DNA from 3 places in the Streptomyces sp. NPDC007905 genome. Region 2 is predicted to be linked to each of the others. Evidence: riboswitches for the same ligand, from Rfam matches in the RefSeq annotation. Region 2 holds a riboswitch; each other region holds the start of a gene.

What was found. A riboswitch is a leader RNA that binds a small molecule or an ion and turns the genes downstream of it on or off. The one in region 2 is predicted to bind cyclic di-AMP.
Region 1: it holds a riboswitch for cyclic di-AMP, as region 2 does, so the genes downstream of both, ACFZDC_RS08200 (peptidoglycan DD-metalloendopeptidase family protein) here and ACFZDC_RS39815 (peptidoglycan DD-metalloendopeptidase family protein) in region 2, are expected to answer to the same signal.
Region 3: it holds a riboswitch for cyclic di-AMP, as region 2 does, so the genes downstream of both, ACFZDC_RS38965 (peptidoglycan DD-metalloendopeptidase family protein) here and ACFZDC_RS39815 (peptidoglycan DD-metalloendopeptidase family protein) in region 2, are expected to answer to the same signal.

What each region holds. Positions count from the first base shown of each region.
Region 1 is NZ_JBIBKS010000003.1:398,607-404,170, reverse strand. Features, by position in the region: gene ACFZDC_RS08205 (insulinase family protein) at 1-1,199, shown strand, start outside; cyclic di-AMP (ydaO/yuaA leader) riboswitch at 1,426-1,590, shown strand; gene ACFZDC_RS08200 (peptidoglycan DD-metalloendopeptidase family protein) at 1,603-2,358, shown strand; gene ACFZDC_RS08195 (FCD domain-containing protein) at 2,557-3,252, shown strand; gene ACFZDC_RS08190 (HPr family phosphocarrier protein) at 3,456-3,737, opposite strand; gene ACFZDC_RS08185 (GNAT family N-acetyltransferase) at 3,915-5,564, shown strand, end outside.
Region 2 is NZ_JBIBKS010000042.1:17,897-23,460, forward strand. Features, by position in the region: gene ACFZDC_RS39805 (PrsW family glutamic-type intramembrane protease) at 1-904, shown strand, start outside; gene ACFZDC_RS39810 (aldo/keto reductase) at 978-1,925, opposite strand; gene ACFZDC_RS39815 (peptidoglycan DD-metalloendopeptidase family protein) at 2,080-3,111, opposite strand; cyclic di-AMP (ydaO/yuaA leader) riboswitch at 3,119-3,287, opposite strand; gene ACFZDC_RS39820 (SpoIIE family protein phosphatase) at 3,522-4,715, opposite strand; tRNA gene ACFZDC_RS39825 (tRNA-Met) at 4,897-4,970, opposite strand; gene ACFZDC_RS39830 (dihydrofolate reductase family protein) at 5,036-5,564, opposite strand, start outside.
Region 3 is NZ_JBIBKS010000038.1:47,972-53,535, reverse strand. Features, by position in the region: gene ACFZDC_RS38985 (helix-turn-helix domain-containing protein) at 1-71, shown strand, start outside; gene ACFZDC_RS38980 (DUF6126 family protein) at 68-190, shown strand; gene ACFZDC_RS38975 (tyrosine-protein phosphatase) at 197-994, opposite strand; gene ACFZDC_RS38970 (alpha-galactosidase) at 1,167-3,251, shown strand; cyclic di-AMP (ydaO/yuaA leader) riboswitch at 3,555-3,720, shown strand; gene ACFZDC_RS38965 (peptidoglycan DD-metalloendopeptidase family protein) at 3,723-4,631, shown strand; gene ACFZDC_RS38960 (GDSL-type esterase/lipase family protein) at 4,857-5,564, shown strand, end outside.

The sequences.
Region 1 (5,564 bases), on a different contig from region 2:
GCCTGGACGGCGTCGCCACGATCATGGCGCGGGCCTTCTCCGAGGGCACCGACAAGCACTCGGCGGAGGAGTTCGCCGCCGAGCTGGAGCGGGCCGGCGCCACGCTCGACGCGCACGCCGACCACCCCGGCGTCCGCCTCAGCCTGGAGGTCCCGGCCTCTCGCCTGGCCAAGGGCCTCGGTCTGCTCGCCGACGCCCTGCGCGCGCCCGCCTTCGCCGAGAGCGAGGTCGAGCGGCTGGTCCGCAACCGCCTGGACGAGATCCCGCACGAGCTGGCCAACCCCTCCCGCCGGGCCGCGAAGGAACTCTCCAAGGAGCTGTTCCCGGAGACCTCGCGCATGTCGCGCCCGCGCCAGGGCACGGAGGAGACGGTCGAGAAGATCGACGCGGAGGCCGTACGCGCCTTCTACGACCGCCATGTCCGGCCCGCCACGGCCACCGTGGTCGTGGTCGGCGACCTCGCCGGCACCGAGCTGGACGCGCTGCTCACCGACACCCTCGGCGCATGGTCCGGCACGCCGGGTCAGCCGCGGCCCGTGCCGCCGGTGACCGCCGACGACACCGGTCGCGTCGTCATCGTCGACCGGCCCGGCGCCGTCCAGACGCAGCTGCTGATCGGCCGGATCGGCCCCGACCGGCACGACCGCGTGTGGGCCGCCCAGGTGCTCGGCACGTACTGCCTCGGCGGCACCCTCACCTCCCGCCTGGACCGCGTCCTGCGCGAGGAGAAGGGCTACACGTACGGCGTGCGCGCCTTCGGGCAGGTCCTCAGGTCCGCGCCGGAGGGCACCGGTGCCGCGATGCTCGCCATCAGCGGCTCCGTGGACACCCCGAACACCGGTCCCGCGCTGCAGGACCTGTGGACGGTGCTGCGCACGCTCGCGGCGGAGGGCCTGACCGACGCCGAGCGCGATGTCGCCGTGCAGAACCTCGTCGGGGTGGCGCCGCTGAAGTACGAGACCGCGGCGGCCGTCGCGAGCACCCTGGCGGACCAGGTCGAGCAACACCTGCCGGACGACTTCCAGGCGACGCTCTATCAGCAGCTCGCCGCCACCGGCACCGTGGAGGCCACCGCCGCGGTCATCAACGCCTTCCCGGTGGACCGGCTGGTGACCGTGCTCGTCGGTGACGCGGCCCAGATCAAGGCGCCGGTCGAGGCGCTCGGCATCGGCGAAGTCACCGTCGTGGCGGCCGAGTAGGAGCGAAGCCGCGCACGCGCGCGTGGGGCCCTGGCGACCGACGGGTCGTCAGGACCCTTCGCAGTTGCCGTGCGGAGCCCCCTCCAGATGTCCGAATTGGGGCAGACGTTGCCTGTCTGGCCTGTGGGATGCGCTACAAAAGCCCGGATCCGTTTGGGAATCGAAAGTCGCTCACCGTAGCGTCTTCGAGGCTGTTCGTCAGGCAGTGCGCCGCGCCCGCGGCACCGGACAGTCATCGCCGAGTCCCCGTACGGCGCGAGCCAGGGGAGCCGGGGACCCAACCACAGTCCCTGGGGTGAATCGGACGCCCGCGCGTGAGCGAGGGGGTCCGTAGGAGACCTTCCTGCTCCGAACCCGTCAGCTAACCCGGTAGGCGAGAGGGAAGGAAAGGACCAGCCACTTCATGGCGTTCATGTGCGCCACCGGGAAGCACCGCAAGCCCGGCCGGGTCAAGCGCACCACGGCTCAGGCGGCCGGCATCGCGGCCCTCACCACCACCGGTGTCATCGGCACCCTCGCGGCCACCCCCGCGCTCGCCGCGGAGAACTCCGTCGAGCAGACCGGTCTCACCCCTGTGATCACCGTGAGCGACGACGTCGCCGAGCAGATCGACGAGCAGGCCGCCGCCCAGAAGCAGGCCGCCGACCGGAAGGCGGCCGAGGAGGCCGCGGTCAAGGCGGCCGCCGAGCGGGCCGAGAAGGAGCGTGAGGCCAAGGTGCGCGCCGCCCGCGCGGCCGAGCGCAAGCGCCTGAACGCCTTCGTCGCCCCGATCGTGCACTCGTACGTCTCCACGGGCTACAAGACCGGCGGCTCCCTGTGGTCCTCCGGTTCCCACACCGGCATCGACTTCCACGCGGCGAGCGGCACGCCCGTCCACGCGGTCGGCTCCGGCACGGTCGTCTCGACCGGCTGGGGCGGCGCGTACGGCAACCAGATCGTGATCCGGATGGCCGACGGCATGTACACCCAGTACGGCCACCTGTCGTCCATCGGCGTCACCGTGGGCCAGAAGGTCACCCCGGGCCTCCAGATCGGCCTGTCCGGCGCGACGGGCAATGTCACCGGGCCGCATCTGCACTTCGAGGCCCGTACGACCCCCGAGTACGGGTCGGACGTCGACCCGGTCACCTATCTGCGCAAGCACGGCGTGGACGTCTGACCCTCCACCGCACGGCATCCCGAAGCCCCGGCTCACCAGCCGGGGCTTTCGCCGTTTTTCGCCCTGCCCGCCGCATCCGCTGTCCAAAAAATATCCATGGATTCAGGCCTGCCGTCGGAAATTCCGGCTCATTGGAATAGAGTCACGGAACACACGTCCATCGTCGACGTTTCACGGGGATTAAGACGGAGGTCGGTCATGCGTATTCCGGCGCACTCGGTGTGCACGGCGATCCGGGACGACATCGTGGCCGGTGTCTACGAGCGCGGCAGCCGCCTCACCGAGGAAGTCCTGGCCCGCCGCTACGGCGTCTCGCGTGTCCCCGTCCGCGAGGCCCTGCGCACCCTGGAGGCGGAGGGCTTCGTGGTGACCCGGCGGCACGCGGGCGCGTGCGTGGCCGAGCCGACCGAGCAGGAGGCAGCCGACCTGCTGGAGATGCGCATGCTCCTGGAGCCGCTCGGCGCCTCCCGGGCCGCCCAGCGGCGCACCGAGGCCCATCTGAAGGTGCTGCGGGGACTGGTCCGGCTGGGCCAGGAACGGGCGAGACGGGGCAGCAGCGAGGATCTGCGCTCGCTGGGCGGCTGGTTCCACGAGACGCTCGCGCAGGCCTCCGGCAGCCACTCACTGACCTCGATGCTGACCCAGCTGCGGCACAAGATCGCCTGGATGTACGCGGTCGAGGCATCGCCGAATCCGGTGGAGTCCTGGGCCGAGCACGGCGCCATCGTGGACGCGGTGGCGCGCGGCGACGGGGAGCGTGCACGGGCGATCACGGCGCTGCACTGCGAGCGCTCGACGACCGCGCACCGGCTGCGGTTCGCCTCGGGAGGCGACCGGACGGAGCGTGTGAGGAACTCGCAACACGCCGTAAACATGTCGGGCCTGCGGCATTAACACGGGCGCCGTATACAAAGAAGTGATATTCGGTGGACGTGAATTCCCGCTGCCCTTTTTCTGGCGTGCCATCACAATTCACCGTCGCGTGCCATCCCGTGCCCGGATGAATTCATCCGTGCCCGCCGTGAATTCCTCCGGCGGCTGCCGAAAACGCGGAAGCCGCGTCACCCGCAAAGGATGACGCGGCCTCCCGGTACCGCTCAGACGGTCTCGGGGAGCTCTTCGAGGCCCTCGGAGACCAGCTTGGCCAGACGGTCCAGGGCGGCATCGGCGCCCTCGGCGTCGGAGGCGAGGACGATCTCCTCGCCGCCCTGGGCGCCCAGGCCCAGGACGGCCAGCATGGAGGCCGCGTTGACGGGGTTGCCCCCGGCCTTGGCGATCGTCACCGGGACGCCTGCGGCCGTGGCGGCTCGGACGAAGATGGAGGCGGGGCGGGCATGGAGGCCCTCGGCCCAGCCGACGTTGACGCGGCGCTCAGCCATGTGTTGCTGCCCTTCGGTGTTCAGAGTTGTCTAGACCAGTTTCCCATATCGTGAAGCGTGCCCGGAGCGGTCCTTCGTCCCGCTCCGGCGTGTCGTCGGACCGCGGCCTCGGTCCGACTTCCGTCCTCCACAGACTGCCTCGCGCCGTTGTCGGACGCGAGCCGTACTCTGGGGCCCATGCAGAGCCCGGCGGACCGGCAGGACCGGCACGAGTACCCCGCCCACTGGGAGGCGGACGTGGTGCTGCGCGACGGGGGTACCGCGCGCATCCGGCCCATCGCCGTTGATGACGCCGACCGCCTGGTCAGCTTCTACGAGCAGGTCTCGGACGAGTCGAAGTACTACCGCTTCTTCGCGCCGTACCCCAGGCTCTCCGCCAAGGACGTCCACCGCTTCACACACCACGACTTCGTGGACCGGGTGGGACTCGCGGCCACCATCGGGGGCGAGTTCATCGCCACCGTACGCTACGACCGCATCGGCGCCGACGGCATGCCCGCGTCCGCGCCCGCGGACGAGGCCGAGGTCGCCTTCCTGGTGCAGGACGCCCACCAGGGCCGAGGGGTCGCCTCCGCCCTCCTGGAGCACATCGCGGCCGTCGCCCGCGAGCGCGGCATCCGCCGCTTCGCCGCCGAGGTGCTGCCCACCAACACCAAGATGATCAAGGTGTTCACGGATGCCGGGTACACCCAGAAGCGCAGCTTCGAAGACGGCGTCGTACGTCTGGAGTTCGACCTCGAACCCACCGACCGGTCCCTCGCCGTGCAGCGGGCGCGGGAGCAGCGCGCCGAGGCCCGCTCGGTACGGCGGCTGCTGGCCCCCGGCTCCGTGGCGGTCGTCGGCGTCGGCCGCGCGCCGGGCGGGGTGGGCCGCAGCGTCCTCGGGAACATCCGGGACGCCGGCCACCCCGGCCGCCTGTACGCCGTGAACAAGGCCTTCCCCGAGGACCTCAAGGAGGTCGACGCAGTGCCCGCCTACCGCTCGGTGCGGGACATCGAGGATCCGGTGGACCTCGCCGTCGTCGCCGTCCCGGCCGAGCGTGTGCCCGCCGTGGTCGCCGAGTGCGGCGAACACGGGGTGCAGGGGCTGGTGGTGCTGTCCGCCGGGTACGCGGAGAGCGGGCCCGAGGGACATGAGCGGCAGCGGGCCCTGGTCCAGCTCGCGCGCGCGTACGGCATGCGGATCATCGGTCCGAACGCCTTCGGCGTCATCAACACCGCGCCCGACGTCCGGCTGAACGCCTCGCTCGCCCCCGAGATGCCCAGGCCGGGGCGGATCGGCCTGTTCGCGCAGTCCGGGGCCATCGGCATCGCACTGCTGTCCCGGCTGCACCGGCGCGGGGGAGGGATCACCGGGGTCACCGGCGTCTCCACGTTCGTGTCCGCCGGGAACCGGGCGGACGTCTCCGGCAACGACGTCCTCCAGTACTGGTACGACGATCCGCAGACCGATGTCGTCCTGATGTACCTGGAGTCCATCGGCAACCCGCGCAAGTTCACCCGCCTCGCCCGGCGCACGGCGGCGGCGAAGCCGCTGGTCGTGGTGCAGGGGGTCGGTTCGGCGCCGCAGGGGCACGCGGTTCGGGCGACCCGGCTGCCGCGCGAGACCGTCTCCGCGCTGCTGCGGCAGGCCGGGGTGATCCGGGTGGACACGATCACCGAACTGGTCGACGCGGGCCTGCTGCTGGCACGGCAGCCGCTCCCGGCGGGGCCCCGGGTGACGATCCTCGGGAACTCCGAGTCGCTGGGGGTGCTGACGTACGACCGCTGTCTCGCGGAGGGGCTGCGGCCGTCGCGTCCGCTGGACCTGACGACCGGGGCGACGGCG
Region 2 (5,564 bases):
CGTGATCGCGCCCATCGTGGAGGAGTCCGCCAAGGCCGCGGCCGTGCTCCTGGTCTTCCTCTTCCGCAGACGGGACTTCACCGGGATCGTCGACGGTGTCGTGATAGCCGGGGTCACCGCGACCGGGTTCGCCTTCACGGAGAACATCCTCTACCTGGGCACGGCCTTCGGAACCGACCAGCTCACCGGCGACCGCGGCCTCGTCTCCGTCACCGCCGCCACCTTCTTCGTGCGCATCGTGATGTCCCCGTTCGCGCACCCCCTGTTCACCGTGCTCACCGGCATCGGCTTCGGCATAGCCGCCCTCTCGGCCGAACGGCAGCACGCCCGGCGCGTCCTGGTTCCGTTCGGCGGGCTGCTGCTCGCGATGAGCATGCACGCCTTCTGGAACGGCTCCTCGACCTTCGGTGAGTTCGGGTTCCTCGCCGTCTACGGCGCCTTCATGCTGCCCGCCTTCGGGCTGCTGACCTGGCTCACGATCTGGACGCGGCAGCGGGAGCTGCGGACCGTGCGGGAGGAGCTGCCGGCGTATGTGTACGCGGGGTGGCTGGGGCCGGCCGAGCCGTTCGTGCTGGGCTCGATGCGGGCGCGGCGGATGGCCCGGGATCACGCCCGGCAGCACTTCGGGGGGCGGCCGGCGGCCCGGGCGGTGGCGCAGTACGAGGCGTACGCCACCTCGCTGGCCTTCCTGCGGCACCGGGGGCGGCGGGGCCGGGCCGGGGCCGACTTCGTCGTACGGGAGCAGGAGCTGCTCACCCAGCTGTGGAAGCGCAGGGATGTCGCCCGGCCGGCACTGGAGTACGCGGCCCGGGCCTCCGCACCGGCGCCCGTGCCTACGGCGTACTGGGCGGCATACGGGCACCCGACGGTGCCGTATCCCGTCTACAACCCGTATCGGTCCTAGACCTCGGTGTGAGGGGCGTCGGCACCGCCGGACCACGTCGTCGTGACCGGGCGCCGTCGCCGCGGAGAGGGAGTCAGGCGGAAGCCCGGGTCAGACGGTCCGATTCCTCCTGCGTCAGCCGCAGCTGCGCCACTCCCAGCAGCGCCGGAAGCTGTTCCACGGTGCGGGCCGAGGCGATGGGGGCCGTCACCGTCGGCCGGCCGGCCAGCCAGGCGAGGGCGACCGTGGCCACCGGGACCCCGTGGGCGGTGGCGATCTCGTCCAGGGCCGTGAGGACCTTCTGGCCGCGCTCGGACTCGAGGTGCTTGGCGGCGGAGCCGGCACGGGCGCTGTCGACCTTCGTACCGGGGCGGTACTTGCCGGTCAGGAAGCCCGAGGCGAGGGCGAAGTACGGGACCGCCGCGAGCCCCTCACGGGCGGCGAGGTCCTGCAGCGGGCCCTCGTAGGTGTCGCGGGAGACCAGGTTGTAGTGGGGCTGGAGGGCGACGTACCGGGCGAGGCCCTCGCGGTCGGAGAGGTCGAGGGAGGCCCGCAGGCGCTCAGCGGAGATGTTGGAGGCGGCGATGTGCCGGACCTTGCCCGCCCTCACCAGCTCGTCCAGCGCGCCGATGATCTCCTCCACCGGCACTTCGGGCTTGTCGAAGTGGGTGTAGTAGAGGTCGATGTAGTCGGTGTCCAGGCGGCGCAGGGAGGCGTCGGCGGCGGCCTTGATGTTGGCCGCGGACAGGCCCTGGTACTCCGGGTGCTGGCTGACCTTGGTCGCGATGACGACGTCGGAGCGGTTGCCGCGGGCCTTGACCCATTTACCGATGATCGTCTCGGACTCACCGCCCTTGTTGCCCTCGATCCACGCCGAGTAGGAGTCGGCGGTGTCGAGGAAGTTGCCGCCGGCGGCCGTGTAGGCGTCGAGGACGGCGAAGGAGGCCTCCTCGTCGGCGGTCCAGCCGAAGACGTTGCCGCCGAGGGCCAGCGGGAAGACCTCGAGGTCGGAGGAGCCGAGTTTGCGCAGAGAATCGGTCATGCTTCTTTTCAACCGTCACTCCGGTACCGCCCATTCCGGGATTCCCGCGCGAACGGTGTGTGAACACAGGACCGGCAGCCCTGACGTCGGGGGGGTGCCGTCAGGGCTGCCGGGGACCGGATGAGGGGTCGGTCGGGGCCGGGTCAGCGGCTGGTCAGGGGGTGAGGCCCTTGCCGCGCAGCCACGTCATCGGGTCGATGCCGGTGGCCTGGCCGTTCGGGTGGACCTCCAGGTGGAGGTGCGGGCCGGTGACGTTGCCGGTGGCGCCGATGCGGCCGATGACGTCGCCGGTGCCGACCTTCTGGCCGACCTTGACGTTGATCGAGGACTGGTGGCAGAACCACAGCTCGGTGCCGTCGTCCAGGGTGAGGATCGTGCGGTAGCCGTAGGCGCCGGCCCAGCCCGCCTCGGTGATGATGCCGCCGTGGACGGCCTTGATCAGCGTGCCCGTCGGGGCGGCGAAGTCGAGGCCGGTGTGGTAGCCGGAGGACCACATCGAGCCGGGCTGGCCGAAGGTACCGGTGATCGTGTAGGAGACGACCGGCAGCCGGTACTCCTTGGCCAGCTCGGCCAGGCGCTCGGCCGCGGCCTGCTTCTTGGCGGCGGCCTCGGCCTTCTCCTTGGCGGCGGCGGCCTTGGCGGCGGCTTCCTTCTCCGCCTTGGCGGCCGCGTCGGCGGTCTGCTTCTCGGCGGCGGCGACGGCGGCCGCGGTGGCCTTGCTGTCGACCTTGCTCCGCTGCTGCTCGGCCTGGGCCATGATCCGGTTGCGCAGGGCCTCGCCCGCGTCGCTCTGGTCGCTGTCGGCGGAGGTCGTGCCGAGGGTGCTGAGCGAGGCCGTGGTGGCCTTGGGCGCGTCGGAGGAGTCGTCACCGAACAGGGAGCCGACGGAGGGCAGGTCGGGCATGGAGATGGACACCGGCGGCTTGCCGGTGTTGGCGCTGGCCATGCCGCCCGCGCCGACGGCGGCTATGACGCCGACGCCGAGGACGGTGGAGCTGCGGGCGAGTCCGCCGCCGCGCTGCTTGGCGACGCGGTGCCGGCCGCGCACGGGTCGGATGGAGTCCTCGGTGGGATTCCACTCCTCCCAGGGGCCCTCTTCGGTGCGGTAGTCGCCGTAGCCGAAGGTGTCGGTCTCACGCTGGGCCGGCACGAACGGGGCCTTGGGGGCAGGCGGGTTGGACGCCACGCGGGCGTGCTCCTTTCCTTCCTCCGCCTACCGGGTTAGCTGACGGGTTCGGAGCAGGAAGGTCTCCTACGCGCGTATACGGGCCGTGGACCAGAGCAGTTCACGGCAGCATCCGCGTGATTCACCCCAAAGTGGTGGTTCCCCGGTTCCCTTGCGGGATTCGGCGCGTGCGCACGGAGCCGTCTCTTGTGACGGCTGGGACGACCGCGCTGCGTTATCGAACGTTAATAGACCCACGTGTCAGATTCCAAGCTGTTCGGCTTGATCGTTAACCTTTCTCCGGCTGGACGTACGCGTCAGGACCGGAGGAAATCGGGCGAGTTGACCGATGCTCAGGAGTCCCGGCGTTTTTGAGGGTGACTCAGGTGTTATGCGGAGGGCTCCCATCCGCTCACTGTCGGTGCAGGCGGTCACGGTCGCCGTACGGCGAGCAGCGCCATGTCGTCCGTCATCCCGCCCCCGGAGTGCCGGCGCACCTCCGCGGCGAGGCGGACGACCAGGGTGCGCGGGTCATGGAAGCGGCGTCCGGCGAGCCGGCGCCAGGGGTCGTAGAAGCGGCCGTGGGCGTCGCGGGCCTCGGACAGGCCGTCGGTGTAGACCAGCAGGGTGGCTCCGCTCGGGAAGCCGAACTCGGTCGCGCGGTCGGGCCACCGGCCCAGGTCGCTCATGCCGAGCGGGAGCGCGGGCTCCTGCGGGGTCAGGCTGCGCAGGGTGCCGTCGTCGTGCAACAGCAGCGGCGGGGGATGGCCGCGGTTGACGATCCGGACGACGCCGCCCCCGTGCGGCAGTTCGGCGAGCACGGCGGTGGTGAAGCTCTCGACGGCGTCGATCCCGTCCCGCCGGGTGCCCTCGCGGGCCAGCGCACCCTCCAGCCGTTCGGCCACCGCCTCCAGCGTGCTCTCCTGCTCGGCGGCCTCCCGGAACGCCCCGATCACCACGGCGACGGCGGCGACCGCCCCCATGCCCTTGCCGCGTACGTCCCCGACGACCAGCCGGACGCCGTGCGGGCTGTCCTGCACCGCGTACAGGTCGCCGCCGATGAAGGCGTCCTCCTGAGCCGCCTCGTACCGGGCCGCGATGTCGAAGCCCGCGATCCGTGCGGCGGGCTCGGGCAGCACGGCCCGCTGGGCGGCCTCGGCGATCTCCCGTGCCGAGGCGAGCCGCCGGTCACCGAGGCGTACGACGCGGTTGATGGCGGCGGCCAGCAGGGCGACGGTGGCCACGGTGACGACCTCGGTGACCAGGCTCACGTCCGTGCCGGTGCCGTAGCGGGCGTGCACGGCGAAGGTGGCGACCAGGGCGGCGAGGCCGGTGAGCACCGTGGCCCGCAGCGCGGACAGGGGTGCGGCGACCAGCGGAGCGGCCGTGAAGAAGGGGACGGCGGTGAAGTCGCGCGGAGTGAGCAGGTCGTACAGGATCCCGCCGGCGATGAGGAGCGCGGGCAGCGCGCGGGCCAGAGTGCGCGGGGTCGGGCGGCTGCCGCGCCGCGGGCCCGGCGGGAGGGGCACGCGCGCGTGACCGAGGCCCGGGTCCGGGACGGGGTCACCGGGGAGCCTGCCGGCCGCCCTGGCGTACGGGCTCTCCTCCACCTCACCAGGGCGCACTGCTGGTCTCCCGTGTCCTTGACGTACGTCCAGCGTGGCGGGAGCGGACACGGCGGGCGACCGCTGTTGGACCGAGCGGATGACCGACTGTGATGTACGCCACTCGGCGCCCTGCGGGTGGTCGATGGGGGAAACACTCAGGGCCGGAATCCATTGCTGGATTCCGGCCCTGAGTCTTCAGTAGCGGGGACAGGATTTGAACCTGCGACCTCTGGGTTATGAGCCCAGCGAGCTACCGAGCTGCTCCACCCCGCGTCGTTGTGACTCCAGTGTACGCCATGTTCAGGACGCCCAGCACACGGGTTTCCGCGAGGGGCCGCTCAGGGCAGCAGATGCGCGTTCGGCGCCTTTGCCGGGCCCTCGCACTCCGGCAGCAGGACGACGTCCACGCCGGCGCTCACCAGCACCCCGGTGCCGTCGGCCGCCGTCACGAACGTGTCCGGCTCCCGCCAGGCCGTGACCACCCGGCCTACGCCCGCCCGGAGGATCAGCTCGGCGCAGGGGGCGGGGCGGGAGGCGCGGCGGGAGCAGGGCTCCAGGCTGCTGTAGACCGTGGCGCCCGGAAGGCGCGGGTCGGTGGGGTCGATCTTCGCCAGGGCCGCCTCCTCCGCGTGCACCACTGGGTCGCCGCCCTCCCGCGAGTGGCCGCGCGCCAGCTCCGTGCCGTCGGCGGCGACCACCACCGCGCCGACGCTGAAGGCCGTACGTGAGGGCGGGCACAGGGCGGCGAGATCGCAGGCGGTGCGCAGCCAGTGGCGGTCGGCGGCGGTGGGCGCCCGGCCGGTGCCCGGGGCGGTGGGCTCGTAGCGCATGAGGACGACGTCCTCGATCCGGCGGGTCTCGGTGAGG
Region 3 (5,564 bases), on a different contig from region 2:
TCGTTCACACCCTGCTGCAGAGTCCCACGGCCACGCTGTGCCTGGGCCCCCTGACTGGAGAGCTGCCATGAGCAACTTCGAGGAGAAGTTCCCCCGCTCGCTGTGGATCCGGCTGATCATCTACATCGCGGTCGGCCACCTTTTCGCCGCGTTCCTCTACCTGCTGTTCACGGTGGGCGCCAAGGGCTGAGGGCCCTCAGTCCACAAGGCGCTCGCGCAGCCGCTCCCGGGTCTCGGGGCTGAGCCCGAGACCCTGTTCGAAGTAGGCGTCGACCCCGCCCCACGTGTCCTCGATGCTCTGGAACGCCGCCGACAGGTACTCGGCCCGCGCGTCGAAGAGCGGGCTCAGCAGTTCCATGACCTCCGGCGTGTACGCGGTGTCCGGGTTGCCGTTGCGGCGCACCTTGTAGCGGCGGTGCTTGGCGTTGGACTCCAGGTAGTCGGCGATGATCGCCTCACGTTCCACGCCCACGGCGAGGAGCGTGACGGCTATGGAGATGCCCGCGCGGTCCTTGCCGGCCGCGCAGTGCATCAGCGCCGGCACGCTGTCCCCGGCCAGCGCGTGCAGCACCCGGGAGTGCTCGGCGGTGCGCTCCGTGACGATCGTCCGGTACGAGGCGACCATCCGGCCCGCCCCCTTGCCGTCCGCGAGGATCGAGCGAAGCTGGTCGAGGTCGCCGTCGCGGACCATCTTCCAGAACTCGGCGCCGTCCGCCGGGTCGCTCAGCGGCAGGTTCACGTTCCGCACGCCGGGCAGCTCGACGTCCGGGCCCTCCAGCTTCTGGTCGGCCGCGTTGCGGAAGTCGAAGACCGTGTGCAGGCCCAGGGAGGCGAGGAAGGCCGCGTCCTTCTCGGTCGCGTGCGCGAGGTGGCCGCTGCGGAACAGCACTCCGTGGCGCACCCGCCGTCCGTCCACGGTCGGCAGCCCGCCCACGTCACGGAAATTGCGGACTCCGGCCAGCTCGGGTTCGGTCGACGGGACCTGCTGCGTCACGGGTGCTCCTTTCAGTCGGCCCCGCCGGCGCGGCTCGTCGACGGGCGCTGCGTCGACCATACGACATCGATTTCCTCGGGCAATGAGTTGTCCACAGGCGTTGCCACCAGGGGGCGACGGGCCTAATGATGTTCGCACTTGAGCGGATCTGTTGGCACCTGTGAGGTTCTCGATGGTGGACATCGCCGAAAACGGTCGTACGTGGCTCCTGTCGGGGCCCACCAGCAGCTATGCGCTGCATCTGACCGATACGGACGAGCTGCTGCACCTCCACTGGGGGCCACGGATCGCGCTCGCCGACGCCGAGGCGCTCGCGGTGAACCCGCTGCCCGCCTACTGGCCCTTCGAGTCCCCGCTCGACGGCCGCGAGGAGTACCCCGTCGAGGGCGGTCCCCGCTTCGTCCGCCCCGCCCTGTCCGTGCGCACCGAGGAGCGGCGCGGCACCGAGTGGCGCCTCGTGTCGTACGACACCGAGGGCGGCGCCGACGGCGACCAGCTGCGGCTGCGCTTCGACGACGACGGCATGGCGGTCACCCTGCACTACCGGATGCGCGGGGACGTCGTGGAGCGCTGGGTGACCGTGGCCAACGGCGGGCACGCGCGCGTGGAGCTGCTGCGCGCCGACGCCGCCACCTGGACCCTGCCCGACCGCGAGGGCTGGCGGCTGTCCCAGCTGCACGGCCGCTGGGCCGCCGAGTCCCTGCTCACCACCGCCCCCCTCACCCACGGTGAGAAGGTCATCGGCAGCCGCCGCGGCCACACCGGCCACCAGCACCTGCCCTGGGTCGCGCTGGACACCGACGCGACCGAGGAGCGCGGCGAGGTCTACGGCTGCGCGCTCGGCTGGTCCGGCTCCTGGCGCATCGCCGTCGCCCAACTCCCGGACGCGCGCGTGCAGATCACCGGCGGCGCGGGCTACGACGACTCGGGCCTGCTGCTCCTGGAGCCGGGGCAGTCGTACACCACACCCGTCTTCGCGGGCCTGTGGAGCGACGGCGGCTTCGGTGGGGCCAGCCGCACCTGGCACGCCTACCAGCGGGCGTACGTCATCCCGGACGCGGACCGGGACCGGCCGGTGCTGTTCAACTCCTGGGAGGCGACCAACTTCGACATCTCCGAGCAGCAGCAGACCGCCCTCGCCCGGCGGGCCGCCGCGATCGGCGTCGAGCTGTTCGTGGTGGACGACGGCTGGTTCGGCGCCCGCACCAGCGACCGGGCCGGTCTCGGCGACTGGACGCCCAACCCCGACCGCTTCCCGCACGGCCTCAAGCCCCTCGCGGACCAGGTGCACGGCCTCGGCATGCAGTTCGGCATCTGGGTCGAGCCCGAGATGGTCAACCCCGACAGCGAGCTCTACCGCGCCCACCCCGACTGGGTGCAGCACCAACCGGGGCGAAAGCGGACGGAACTGCGCAACCAGCTCGTCCTCAACCTCGCTCGCGAGGACGTTCAGGAATACCTCTGGAGGCAGCTGGACACCCTCCTGTCCAGCGCCCCGATCGACTACGTGAAGTGGGACTTCAACCGCTGCTTCACCGACGCCGGCTGGCCCGGGGAGCCGTACCCGCAGCGCCTGTGGGTCGACCACGTCCGCGCCCTGTACGCCCTGCTGGACCGGCTGCGCACCGCCCACCCCCAGGTCGCCTTCGAGTCCTGCTCGGGTGGCGGCGGCCGGATCGACCTCGGCGTGCTCAGCCGCACCGACCAGGTGTGGACCTCCGACAACACCGACCCGCTCGACCGGCTCGCCATCCAGCACGGCTTCAGCCAGATCCACCCCGCGCGGGTCATGGCCGCCTGGGTCACCGACAGCCCGAACACCCAGCTCAACGGGCGGGTCAGCCCGTTGCGGTTCCGCTTCGTCAGCTCGATGGCCGGGGTGCTCGGCGTCGGCGGCGACCTCACCGAGTGGACCGAGGAGGAGCTGTCCGAGGCCCGGCAGTGGGTGGAGCTCTACAAGGAGATCCGTCCGGTCGTCCAGCGCGGCGAGCTGTACCGGCTGCGGCCCCCGACGGGTGGCCTGAGCGCCGTCCAGTACGTGCTCGGGGGTGAGACCGCGGTCCTCGTCTGCCTCCAGGCGCAGAGCTACGGTGAGCCGGTGCCGGCGCTGCGGCTGCGCGGACTCGACCCGGCAGAAGCGTACGAATGCCGCGAAACGGGCGAGGTCCACCGGGGAGCGGTCCTGCTGCACCACGGTCTGCGCACCGGACTGAAGGGTGACCTGGATGCGAAAGTTATCCGGCTGCGCCGTATCTGAGGCTTCTGACCGAATTGCAGCCTTCATTGCAACTCGCTCTGGAATAGCACGGCATGGGGAGGCGGTGCGTGAGGAGCGTCATATTCGTGACCGTGTGTCGCGCGTCATGTGCACGTAATTCCCGTGGCGGCGGGGGTAATTGAAAGGGTGCAGGATTCGGGTATTCACGGAGGGTGACCGTACATTCCCGAATTCGATCAGCTGGAGCACTCACGCCGGGAAACTGCTGCTTGTCCGGGTGCGTCTCGCTCGCTTACGTTCGCCACCAATCCGGACGGAACGCCGAATCCTGCCGCCGCCCGGAGTCCCCACACACTTGACCCGTGTTCGGCAGGAGCGGGGGACCCACCAGGTATGACTGCCTGTCCCGGTCTCCGGGGCACAGGCTCGGGGTGCAGCCGCGCGTGGCGGCCGGGCAGCTCCAGCCCGAACCCGACAGCTCACCTCGCAGGCGCCGGAGAGGAACGAGCCATGCCCGCGAAGGGTAAGCACCGACGCCCGAAGACCCGGCGTCTCACCCGCTCGATCGCCGTCGCCGGGACCGGCGGTGCCGCATTGGCCCTGCCGCTCGTCGCAGCCGCCGGAGCGCACGCCGCCACCACGCAGTCCGTTGCCGGTAAGGCCGCGCAGTCCCTTCCGGCCGTGGACAAGACGGCTGAGAAGAAGGCCACCGCGCAGTCGAACGCGGGCGTGCGCAGCTACACGGTGAAATCCGGTGACTGCCTGGCGGCGATCGCCGACGAGCAGAACGTCAGCGGCGGCTGGCACCGGCTCTACGAGGACAACCGGCAGGCCGTCGGCGCCGACCCGTCGCTGATCCACCCGGGTCTGAAGCTGTCCCTCGGCGCGAAGGCGGCGACGACGCACACCGAGTCCGCCGAGCCCTCGCGGGCCTCCCGGAAGCCGCAGGCGACCCCGTCGGCCCCGGCGACCACCGCGACCGCGGCGGCGCAGACCCCCGCCCCCTCCACCGGCTACACCCTCCCGGTCACCGGCGCCACCATCGGCACCGGCTACCACGTGGCAGGCAGCATGTGGTCCAGCGGCTACCACACCGGCGTCGACTTCGTCGTGCCGACCGGCACCCCCGTCAAGGCCGTTGCCGCCGGCACCGTCGTCTCCGCCGGGTGGGGCGGCGCGTACGGCAACCAGGTCGTCATCAAGCTGAACGACGGCTACTACGCCCAGTACGGCCACCTCTCCCAGCTCTCCGTCTCGGCCGGCCAGACCGTGACCGAGGGCGGCCGGCTCGGTCTGTCCGGTGCCACCGGCAACGTGACCGGACCGCACCTGCACTTCGAGATCCGCACCACGCCCGACTACGGGTCGGACATCGACCCGGTCGGCTACCTCCGCTCGCACGGCGTCGCCGTCGGCTGACGACCACGCCGTAAACCTCTTGCCTGACACGCCGCCGACGGCCGGACCCCGATCCCCGGGTCCGGCCGTCGGCGTGTCGGGCCGGCTGGCGTATTCCCGGCCGAGGGTGTTGGGGAAGTGGCTTATCTCACCGTCCGTCAACCCTGAATTACGGTCGCGTAGGTCACATCCGAAGGTGAATCATGGTCCGACGTGGCAGACGATTCGAAGAATGACAGCAGATCAGTGATCGGGTCGTACGTGGCGGTGGGGGACAGCTTCACCGAGGGCGTCGGCGACCCCGGCCCCGACGGGGCCTTCGTGGGCTGGGCCGACCGGTTCGCGGTACTGCTCGCCGACCGGCGGCCCGAGGGCGACTTCGCGTACACGAACCTGGCGGTGCGTGGAAAGCTGCTCGACCAGATCGTGGCCGACCAGGTCCCCAAGGCCGTCGAAATGGCCCCGGACCTCGTCTCCTTCTGCGCGGGCGGCAACGACATCATCCGGCCCGGCACCGACCCGGACGAGGTGGCCGAGCGCTTCGAGCGCGCCGTGGCCCGGCTCACCGGGGCCGCGGGCTCGGTCCTGGTGACGACCGGCTTCGACACCCGTGGCGTTCCCCTGCTCAAGCACCTGCGCGGCAAGATCGCCACCTACAACGGGCACGTCCGCGCCATCGCCGACCGGTACGGCTGTCCCGTGCTCGACCTGTGGTCCCTGAAGTCCGTCCAGGACCGCAGGGCCTGGGACCACGACCGGCTGCACCTCTCACCCGAGGGCCACACGCGCGTGGCGCTGCGCGCCGGCCAGGCCCTCGGCCTGGACGTCCCGGCCGACCCGGAGCAGCCCTGGCCGCCGCTCCCGCCCCGGGGCACCCTGGAGGTCCGCCGCGACGACGTCCACTGGGCCCGCGAGTACCTCGTCCCGTGGATCGGCCGCCGGCTGCGCGGCGAG